One region of the Streptomyces sp. NPDC051211 genome, then DNA from elsewhere that is predicted to be linked to it. Evidence: riboswitches for the same ligand, from Rfam matches in the RefSeq annotation. Region 1 holds a riboswitch; the other holds the start of a gene.
The links. A riboswitch is a leader RNA that binds a small molecule or an ion and turns the genes downstream of it on or off. The one in region 1 is predicted to bind guanidine.
Positions count from the first base shown of each region.

Region 2: linked by a shared signal. The riboswitch ahead of AB0447_RS26870 (Ohr family peroxiredoxin) and the one ahead of AB0447_RS16405 (multidrug efflux SMR transporter) in region 1 are both predicted to bind guanidine.

Region 1 covers NZ_JBFBAV010000014.1:53,788-58,191, reverse strand. Annotated here, with positions in the region: gene AB0447_RS16430 (HNH endonuclease signature motif containing protein) at 1-56, opposite strand, end outside; gene AB0447_RS16425 (HNH endonuclease) at 53-682, opposite strand; gene bcp (thioredoxin-dependent thiol peroxidase) at 835-1,302, opposite strand; gene AB0447_RS16415 (DUF3618 domain-containing protein) at 1,406-1,726, shown strand; gene AB0447_RS16410 (co-chaperone GroES) at 1,750-2,091, shown strand; guanidine-III (ykkC-III) riboswitch at 2,166-2,236, shown strand; gene AB0447_RS16405 (multidrug efflux SMR transporter) at 2,268-2,588, shown strand; gene AB0447_RS16400 (transglycosylase domain-containing protein) at 2,582-4,404, opposite strand, start outside.
Region 2 covers NZ_JBFBAV010000034.1:12,294-16,697, forward strand. Annotated here, with positions in the region: gene AB0447_RS26855 (M64 family metallopeptidase) at 1-462, opposite strand, end outside; gene AB0447_RS26860 (helix-turn-helix transcriptional regulator) at 601-1,959, shown strand; gene AB0447_RS26865 (hypothetical protein) at 2,002-2,340, opposite strand; gene AB0447_RS26870 (Ohr family peroxiredoxin) at 2,406-2,849, opposite strand; guanidine-III (ykkC-III) riboswitch at 2,927-2,987, opposite strand; gene AB0447_RS26875 (hypothetical protein) at 3,069-3,572, shown strand; gene AB0447_RS26880 (serine hydrolase domain-containing protein) at 3,681-4,404, shown strand, end outside.

The DNA of each region.
Region 1 (4,404 bases):
GTGGAGTCGGCCGCGGTGCGGCTGAGCACATCGCGTGTGAACCTGGGCTTGGTCACGCCGGCCTCCTCGGCTTCCGGCCGCGGTAGGTGTCCGTGACCGCATGGCAGTTGGGGCACAGCAGCCGCAGGTTCTCCCGGCGGTTGTCCCACCAGTCCCCATTGATGTGATCGACCTCGTGGCGCAGCGGCTTGTCGTTCCACCGCGTTCCGACACCGCACTCGGCGCAGACCTCGAGGACTCCGGACTTCAGCAACTCGCGCCTCAGGCGCTCGCCCGGTACCCGGCCGTGCTGCGGATCCCTGAGTGACAGCACAGGCCCCAAGGCACCCTTCGGCCGAGGCGTGCGGGAGTGCGGGATGAAGTGCGAGATGTCGATGCCCAGCTCCGCGATGCGTCGCGAGATGTGCGTCTGATTGCCGCCGATCTGACTGATGCCGAGCCTGCCGACTACTTCCGACACGGATGTGGAGACCGCAACCAGCTCGCGCAGGCGTTCCTCCGTGTGCTTCGCCCACCTGGCGGGGAAGCGGGAGGTGTCCACTCCGAATTCGGTCATCTTCGTGCGCAGATAGCGCCGACTGCCGGGTGTGGGTGTGCCGCCGCACCAACGCACCGCATCGTCCCAGGTCTTCGTCTCCCGAGCGGCCTCTTCGAGTAGCTCTCGGGTGTACCGCACCGCCATTCCCAGCCCTCCGATCAGCCGCGTGAACGTGCGGCCCTCGCACTGAATAACGGACCATTAGTCGGACGGTCACGGTTGATGTCGTCCGATAAACGGAGCGGCCCGCACCGGTTTCGGTGCGGGCCGCTCGCAGAGCAGAAGTGCGGGACGGGTCAGATGCCCAGGTCCTTGATGATCTTGGCGACGTGGCCGGTGGCCTTCACGTTGTACAGCGCTCGCTCGACCTTGCCCGCCTCGTCCACGATCACCGTGGAGCGGATGACGCCCGTCACCGTCTTGCCGTACAGCTTCTTCTCGCCGTACGCGCCGTAGGCCTCCAGGGTCGCCTTCTCCGGGTCGCTGACCAGGGTGACCTTCAGGCTCTCCTTCTCGCGGAACTTCGCGAGCTTCTCCGGCTTGTCCGGGGAGACGCCGATCACGTCGTAGCCGGCCGTCGCCAGGACCTCCAGGTTGTCCGTGAAATCGCAGGCCTGCTTGGTGCAGCCCGGGGTCAGGGCCGTCGGGTAGAAGTACACGATCACCTTGCGGCCCAGGTGGTCGGCGAGCGAGACCTCGTTGCCGTCCGCGTCGGGCAGGGTGAAGGCGGGGGCGGTGTCGCCCGGCTGGAGTCGCTCGCTCATGTCCACAGTCTCCTCGGGAGGGGATCGGTATCCGACGAGACTAAGCTGACAGACTGTCCATGAAGGACCATGCCCAGCCACAGACGACGACGGAGGCAGCGCGGTGTCGGAAGTCAGGACCCCAGCGCAGATCGAGGCGGACATCGTCCGCCGGCGCGAGCAGCTCGCCGAGACGCTCGACGAGATCGGCGTGCGCATGCACCCGAAGACGATCATCGGGGACGCCAGGGCGAGGGTGGCCTCCCATGTGGACCACACCGCAGGCCGGGCCGTCGTCGCCGTGAACCGCCTGGTCACGGACGTGAAGGGCAGTTTGCACGACGAGGCCGGCGCGCCGCGGTTCGAGCGGATCGTGCCCGTCGCCCTGCTCGCGGTCGGCGTCGTCGGGCTGCTGGCCCTGTCGGCCCGCCGCAAGCGCGGCTGAGCGCGCCAGGTAGGTTCGCAGACGTGAGCGAGAACCCCACCCACGACAAGCTGCCCATCCGCATGCTGCACGACCGCGTGCTCGTCCGGTCCGACTCGCCCGAGGGCGAACGCCGCTCGGGCGGCGGCATCCTCATCCCGGCCACGGCCGCGGTGGGCAAGCGGCTGGCCTGGGCCGAGGTGGTCGCGGTCGGGCAGAACGTACGGACCGTGGAGCCCGGCGACCGGGTGCTGTACGACCCCGAGGAGCGGGCCGAGGTCGAGGTGCGGGGCGCGACGTACGTGCTGATGCGGGAGCGGGACCTGCACGCGGTGGCCGCGGAGCGGCTGGAAGGGTCCAAGGACTCCACCGGGCTGTACCTGTAGGACCTGCCGGGCCCCGTGCGGCCGGTGGGAAGTGAGTGTTCGAAGGGCCGGTGACCGCTGTCACCGGCCCTTTCCGTGGTCTTTGCTACGGTGGGGAGGAACCCCGACGAGACGCGCCGTACCGGGTACGACAAGACGACGCACCCCCGTACCGCTCTCGTCTCGGAGGTCCTGTCATGGCCTGGGTTCTGCTGCTGCTCGCCGGTGCGCTCGAAGTCGGCTGGTCGATCGGAATGAAGTTCACCGACGGGTTCACCCGGCTCTGGCCGAGCGTGTTCACCGGTGCCGGCATCGTCGCGAGCATGGTGCTGCTGTCCTACGCCGCCAGGACGCTGCCGATCGGTACGGCGTACGGAGTCTGGGTCGGCATAGGTGCGGCCGGGGCGGCGGTCCTCGGGATGGCCGTGCTGGGTGAGCCGGTGACCGCCGCGCGGATCTTCTTCATCTGCCTGCTGCTGGTCGCGGTGGTGGGGCTGAAGGCGACCTCCGGTCACTGACCCCAGGTGCCGCCGGATCCGGGCAGACCCTCGGTGGTCGTACCGCCCTGGGTGGTGCCGCCTTGGGTGGTGCCGCCTTGAGTACCGCCCTGGGTCGGACCGCCCTGGGTCTGGCCGCCGTCCACCCGGCCCCCGTCCGTCCGGCCCCCGTCCGTCTCACCGCCGGTGGTCTGTCCGCCGTCCGTCCGGCCCCCGGTCTGCCCGCCGTTCCCCTGGCCTCCCTGGGTCTGCCCGCCGTTGGCCGGGCCCCCGTTCGTCTGGCCGCCCGTGTCCGTGCCCCCGTTCGTCGGGCTCTGGCCGCCCGTGGCCGTGCCGTCCGGCGCGGGGGAGGGTGGGCGGCCCGTGAAGCGGGGCGGCCGGGTGGACGGGGGCGGCGGCAGGGGCAGGGGCTGGTCGGCGCCCGGCTGGATTTCCAGGTCGAAGTCGAGCGGGTCGGAGCCCTCCAGGGCGGTCTTCGTGTACGCGGCCCAGATCCGGGCCGGATATCCGCCGCCCCCGATGCGGGCCTCGCCCAGCGCCCCGTACAGGGACTGGAGGGTTCCGGTGTCCGGGTCCTGGCCCATCATCGCGACCACCGTCACCAGGTCCGGGGTGTACGCGGCGAACCAGGCGGAGCGGTCCAGCTCGCCCGTGCCGGTCTTGCCCGCGGCCGGGTGGCCGGCGGCCAGAGCGGCCGTGCCGGTGCCGTTGTCGACGACGCTGACCAGCATCGAGGTGGTGGTGTCGGCGGCCTCCCGGCTGATGGCCTGGCGCGGGTTCCGCTGTGGGAGACCGACCGTGTCACCGCTCTTGGTGATCTTTTCGACCAGGGTGTACGGGGTGTACCGGCCGTGGTCGGCCAGGGTCGCGTACGCCTGGGCCATGTCGAGGACGGACGCCTGCATGGTGCCCAGCGCCATGGCCGGGCCCGGGTCGAAGTTCGGGGTGTTCGCCGGGATGCCGAGGGCGATCGCGGTGTCCTTGACCTTGGTGGTGCCGACGTCCACGACCATCTGCGCGAAGACGGCGTTGACGGACAGGTCGGTGGCGGTGCGCACGGTGATGTCCCCGTACGAGTCCTGCCCCTCGTTCTCGGGGGAGTAGGGGATCCGGCTGCCGACGACGGGGCGCCTGTTGTCGCCGTTGTAGAGGGTGTTGGGGGTGATGCGGCGGCCGTCCTGGGTGCGGGAGCCGTTCTCGACGGCGGAGGCGAACACGAAGGGCTTGAAGGTGGAGGCGACCTGGTAGTCGTGCCGGGTGGCGTTGTTGACGTACTGCTTGGTGTAGTCGATGCCGCCGTAGAGGGCGACGACCTTCCCGGTGGCGGGGTCGATGGACGCGCCGCCGGCCCTGACGAGCCTGTCCGCCTTGCGGGTTGCGGGGTTCAGCCGGCTCGTCAGCTTGTCGTCCACGGCGTCGGTGAAGGCGGTCTGGCGGCGTTTGTCGATGGTGGTGGTGATCCGGTAGCCGCCCTCGGCGAGGGTGTGCTCGTCGAGGATCCTGTTGCCGGTGATGTGGTCCTTGACGGCTTCGACGAGGTAGCCGCGCTGGCCGGAGAGGCCGGCGGCCGGGCGTAGGTTCTGGGGTTCCGGGAAGGTGGCGGCGGCGCGTTCGGCCGGGGTCATCCACTGCTTCTTGACCATGCCGTCGAGTACGTAGTTCCAGCGGGCCAGCGCCCGGGGGCGGCTCTGGGGGTGGGTGACCACGTCGAAGGCGGAGGGGGAGTTGAGGAGGGTGGCGAGGTAGGCGCCCTCGGTGGTGGTGAGCCTGCCGACGTCCTTGCCGTAGTAGGCCTGGGCGGCGGCCTGGACTCCGTAGGCGTTCCGGCCGAAGTAGC
Region 2 (4,404 bases), on a different contig from region 1:
GGACTCCCGGGAGACCGCGTCGACCGTCCACACGTTGAACAGGCCCGGGTACGTCGCGTACGGCTCCACGGCCGCGATCTCGGCCCACTTCGTCCGCGCATCGGCGTGGAACTGCGCCAGTTCGTCCGCCGTGTAGCCGTCGCCGACCACGACGACGTCGAGCCGGTCGGGGGAGGGGCCGTTGTCGATCACCTTGGCGACCTCGCCGTCCGCCTGCTGCTCCGCGGCGGACAGGCGACCGGCGGGTGCGTCCTGGCCCCGGGCGGGCACGAGGGTGTGTCCCGATCCGGCGGTCACCCCGTCCTCGGGCCCGGGTATCTCCACCTCCACCAGGGGGTGCGGTCGCGGATCGGCCGCCGGCGGCGGGCCGGCGGACGCGGTACCGGGTACGGCGGCCAGCGCGGCGACGGTGGCAGCGGCCACCCCCACCGCCAACAGGGAACTGCGCAGGGTCGAGCGCATGGGATCCTCTCCCGACACGGACATTAAGCAAGCAGATAAACGAACTGAACCGGCCGCTTAAACTAGGGCGTGCCCGGGGGATGCGCAATGATCGTGTGCCCTTGAATGTTTGGGGAGTTGAAAGACCAGGGGGTTCCCATGGACGAACCGGCCGAGATCGGTCGACGGGTGCAACAGCTGCGCAAGGAAGGCGGCCTGACGCAGCGACAGCTGGCCGAGCCCTCCTACACCGCGGCATACATCTCCACCCTTGAATCCGGCCGGGTGCGCCCCTCCGAAACGGCGCTGCGCTTCCTCGCCCCCCGCCTCGGCATCACGTACGAGGAGCTCGCCACCGGCCGTCCACCCCACCTGGCCACCGAACTCCGGCTCGCCCTGACCGACGCTCAGCAGACCCTGGCCACCGGTGCGGCCGACGAAGCCGCCGGCCACTACCGCCGCCTGCTCACCGAGGCCGAACGCCTCGACCTGCCCGTCGAACAGGCCGAGGCCCTGCTCGGCCTCGGCGACTGCGCCCTGGAGGCCGGCGAACTCGCAGCAGCCCGCGGGCACTTCGCATCGGCCGAGGCGCTGCTGGCGTGCGAGCCGCTGCCCCGCCGCGCCCGCGCCATCCGCGGCCGTGCCGTCGCCCACCTCCTGGCCGGGGAACTCCGCTATGCCTGCTACCTGCTCGAATCGGCCATCGACGAACTCGGCGCCCGCGGCCTCGCCGACCCCGAGGCGCTGGTGATGCTGTACGCGGCCGTCATCAGCCCGTACATCGACATGGGCGCGCACGCCCGCGCCGCCCACGCCGCCGAAACGGCCCTCGCCCTGGCCCCGCAGGTCACCGACCCCGCGCTGGTGGCCGGTATGCACCGCCAGGTGGCCCGGACCTTCCTCGCGGAAGGGCGCACGGCCGACGCCGACGCGTCCCTCGCCAAAGCCCAGTCCATGTACCGGCAGCTACGCCTGGCGACCGACCTCGCGCACTGCCACTGGATGCGCGGTTACGTCAAGGCACAGAGCGGCGAACTCCAGGCCGCGGAAGAGGAGTTGCGTACGGCCCGCGGCATGCTCGCGGCCCGGCGCGCCACCCTCTACACCGCACAGGTGGAGGTCGAGCTGGCCGACGTCCTGCGCCGCCTGGGCCGCCACCAGGAGGCCGCCGAGCTGCTGTCGGCCCTGCTGGATCTGGACGACCACCACGGCGCCGTGCACGCCGGCGGGGCCCACCGGCTGCTCGGCCTCATGGCCGAGGAGCGCGGCGACACCGAAGGGGCGGAGGAGCACTACGTACGCGCCCTGGCCCTGCTGGAACGCAGCGGCGCGACCGGCGACCTCGCCGACCTGTGCCGACTCCTGGGCGACCTGCTGCGCCGCGCGGGCCGGACCGAAGCCGCCCTCGACGCCTACCGCACGGGCCTGGGTCACCGCGCCGCCATCGGCACCACCACCCTGGGCCCCGCCCCGACCACCACCTTGGGCCCGGACCCCTTCGGTCCGCACCGGCGGTAGGGCCCTGCCTGCAACACGCCGGTGCCCCCGCCTGCGCTTGGGCTACATCCGCAGGTAGGCGCTCGTTCCGGCGTCCACGTACACCAGGTGCGGACCGACCCGTACGACCTGGCATCCGGCGGCCGTCCAGGAGCCGGTCTGGCCGAGGCCGTCCGGCAGCGGCGTCCAGATCTCCACGAAAGTGGTGCCGTCGGGGTTCGCGCCGGATTCGACCAGGTTCTCGCCGTCCCGGCGAAGGCTGCCCACGTCCTCGCCGGGTTCGCCGACCTCGTGGTGGAAGCGGACCTCCCGGCCGTCGAAGGAGGTGAAGCCCGCGAATCCCCGGCTGTCCGCATAGTGATGGCCGGCCTGCAACCAGACGGCCTCCTGCTCTGCCAGCATCGGGCCCCCGTTGCGGCTGATCCCGCGCCGCAGCCACGCGCCGCGGGCCGGCGGCGCCATCCCCGTCACTGCGCCGTGGTGCCGTCGACAGCCACCAGCGTCAGGGGGATGTTGCCCCTGACCGCCTGGGAATAGGGGCATGTGGCGTCTGCCCGGTGCAGCAGCGGCTCCAGCTCGGTTGCCGTCAGGGCGGGGACCGCGACCGTGAGCGTCACGGCCAGCCCATAGCCCGCCGGCGTATCGGTGGTGCCGAGCCGGACCTCGCAGGTGACCTGCGCAGCGGCCGTATCGATACCGAACTCACCGGCGACCTCGGCGAGGGCGGAGGTGAAGCAGGCGGCGTAGCCCGCGGCGAACAGCTGCTCCGGGTTGGTGGCCGTCGGCGTCTTCTTCCGCGGCGGGGCCAGCTCGAGATTCAGTCGGCCGTCGTCCGTGGACACCGTGCCCGTACGGCCCCCGCTGGCGTGTGCGGAGGTGGTGTAGAGGGTTCGGGTCAGCTGCACGGTCATACGTACTGGTCCATCCGCTCGGCGACACGGCCTACCAGGGATGGTGCAGACCGCTACGGCCCCTCTGGAGAGGCTCGTGCGCGTCGTCGTGCGTAACCGGGTACGGCGCGTCTCGTCCGGGGCCGGCAGGCCGACCGCGGCCCACTGTAGCAGCAGATCCGGCCACGGCCCCCGGCAGTGGCCGGAAGTCATCGGAGTGCGCTGTGCATACTGCTGGGCATGACGTCTTCGATCGCCACCCGCATCCACCTCATGATCACCTTCGCGCTGGTGACGTGCGGGGCGGTCGGCGGAGCCTGCTTCGGCTTCCTCCTGGGCGGCAGGATGACGGCCCTGGTGGCCGGGGCCGCGGCCGGTCTGGGCGCCGGGATCGGCTCCTTCCTCTCCCGCCGCCCGGTGCTGGCCTTCTTCCGGCCCGACCGCACCGTGCCCCCGGTCGACGGGTACGCGCAGGGGATCGCCGACGCGGTCCTCGTGAGCATCGCGACGTACCAGGCGGCTGTGTTCCCCCTCACCCCCGACGGGGTGACCGAAGAGGAACGGGACGCCCGCCGCACCCTCGCCTACCGAGTCTCCGCCTACGAGGGCCTGCCCCGTGCCGTGCTGGTTTCGGCGGCCGAAGCCCTGGAAGCCGTGGACCAGGGACTGGATGCGGAACGCGCCCAGGCCGCGATGTTGGCACTGTCCCTCACGGTCTACGATCACCGCGGCGGCGGCCGCTGACGCAGGCCGGGGCGGGCTCGGTCCGTACTGCTGGAGTCGGAGTGCCACCGGCGGAAAATCATCATCAGGGCGCACCGATCGCCGGAACGGCCCCGTCATGATTCGGTCATGGATCAAGAACTCGGCACCCTTGCCCAGCAGACCGCCGACCGGCTGGCCGAAGATCGCGTCGGCGTGGTGGTGGCCGCCGTGGCGGGGGATTCGGTGGAGATCAGGGGGGCCGGCGGCACCGGCGGGGACCGCAGTGTGGTGCCCGGCCCCGACACCCTGTTCGAGATCGGGTCGGTGACCAAGCCGTTCACCGCGCTGGCCCTGGCGCGACTGGCAGTGGGCGGAACGGCGGACCTGGACGAGCCGCTGACCGCTCTGCTGCCCGACGGAGCGGCCGTACCGTCACGGGGCAGCAGCCGCATCGCCCTGCGGCACCTGGCCACCCACACCTCCGGCCTGCCGCGGCTGCCGAAGGGGATGCTCCTCCAGGCGCTGCTGCACCCCTCGAAGCCGGATCCGTACGCGGACTGCACCACCGACGTACTCCTGTCCGGGCTGGCCGGGACGCGTCTGGGGGCCGAGCCGGGGAAGCGGTTCCGGTACTCCAACCTCGGAGCCGGGCTGCTGGGTCTGGGCCTCGCCCGCCGGGCCGGCACGGACTACGAGACCCTCATCACCCGGGAGATCTGTGCCCCGTTGGGGATGACCGACACCGTGGTGACCGTGGACGGCACACGCTCGGGGCGTCTCGCTCAGGGACACAGCCGGCGCGGGAAGCCCACGTCACCCTGGCACCTCGCCGACCTGGCCGGTGCGGGCGGGCTGCGGTCGACCGCGACGG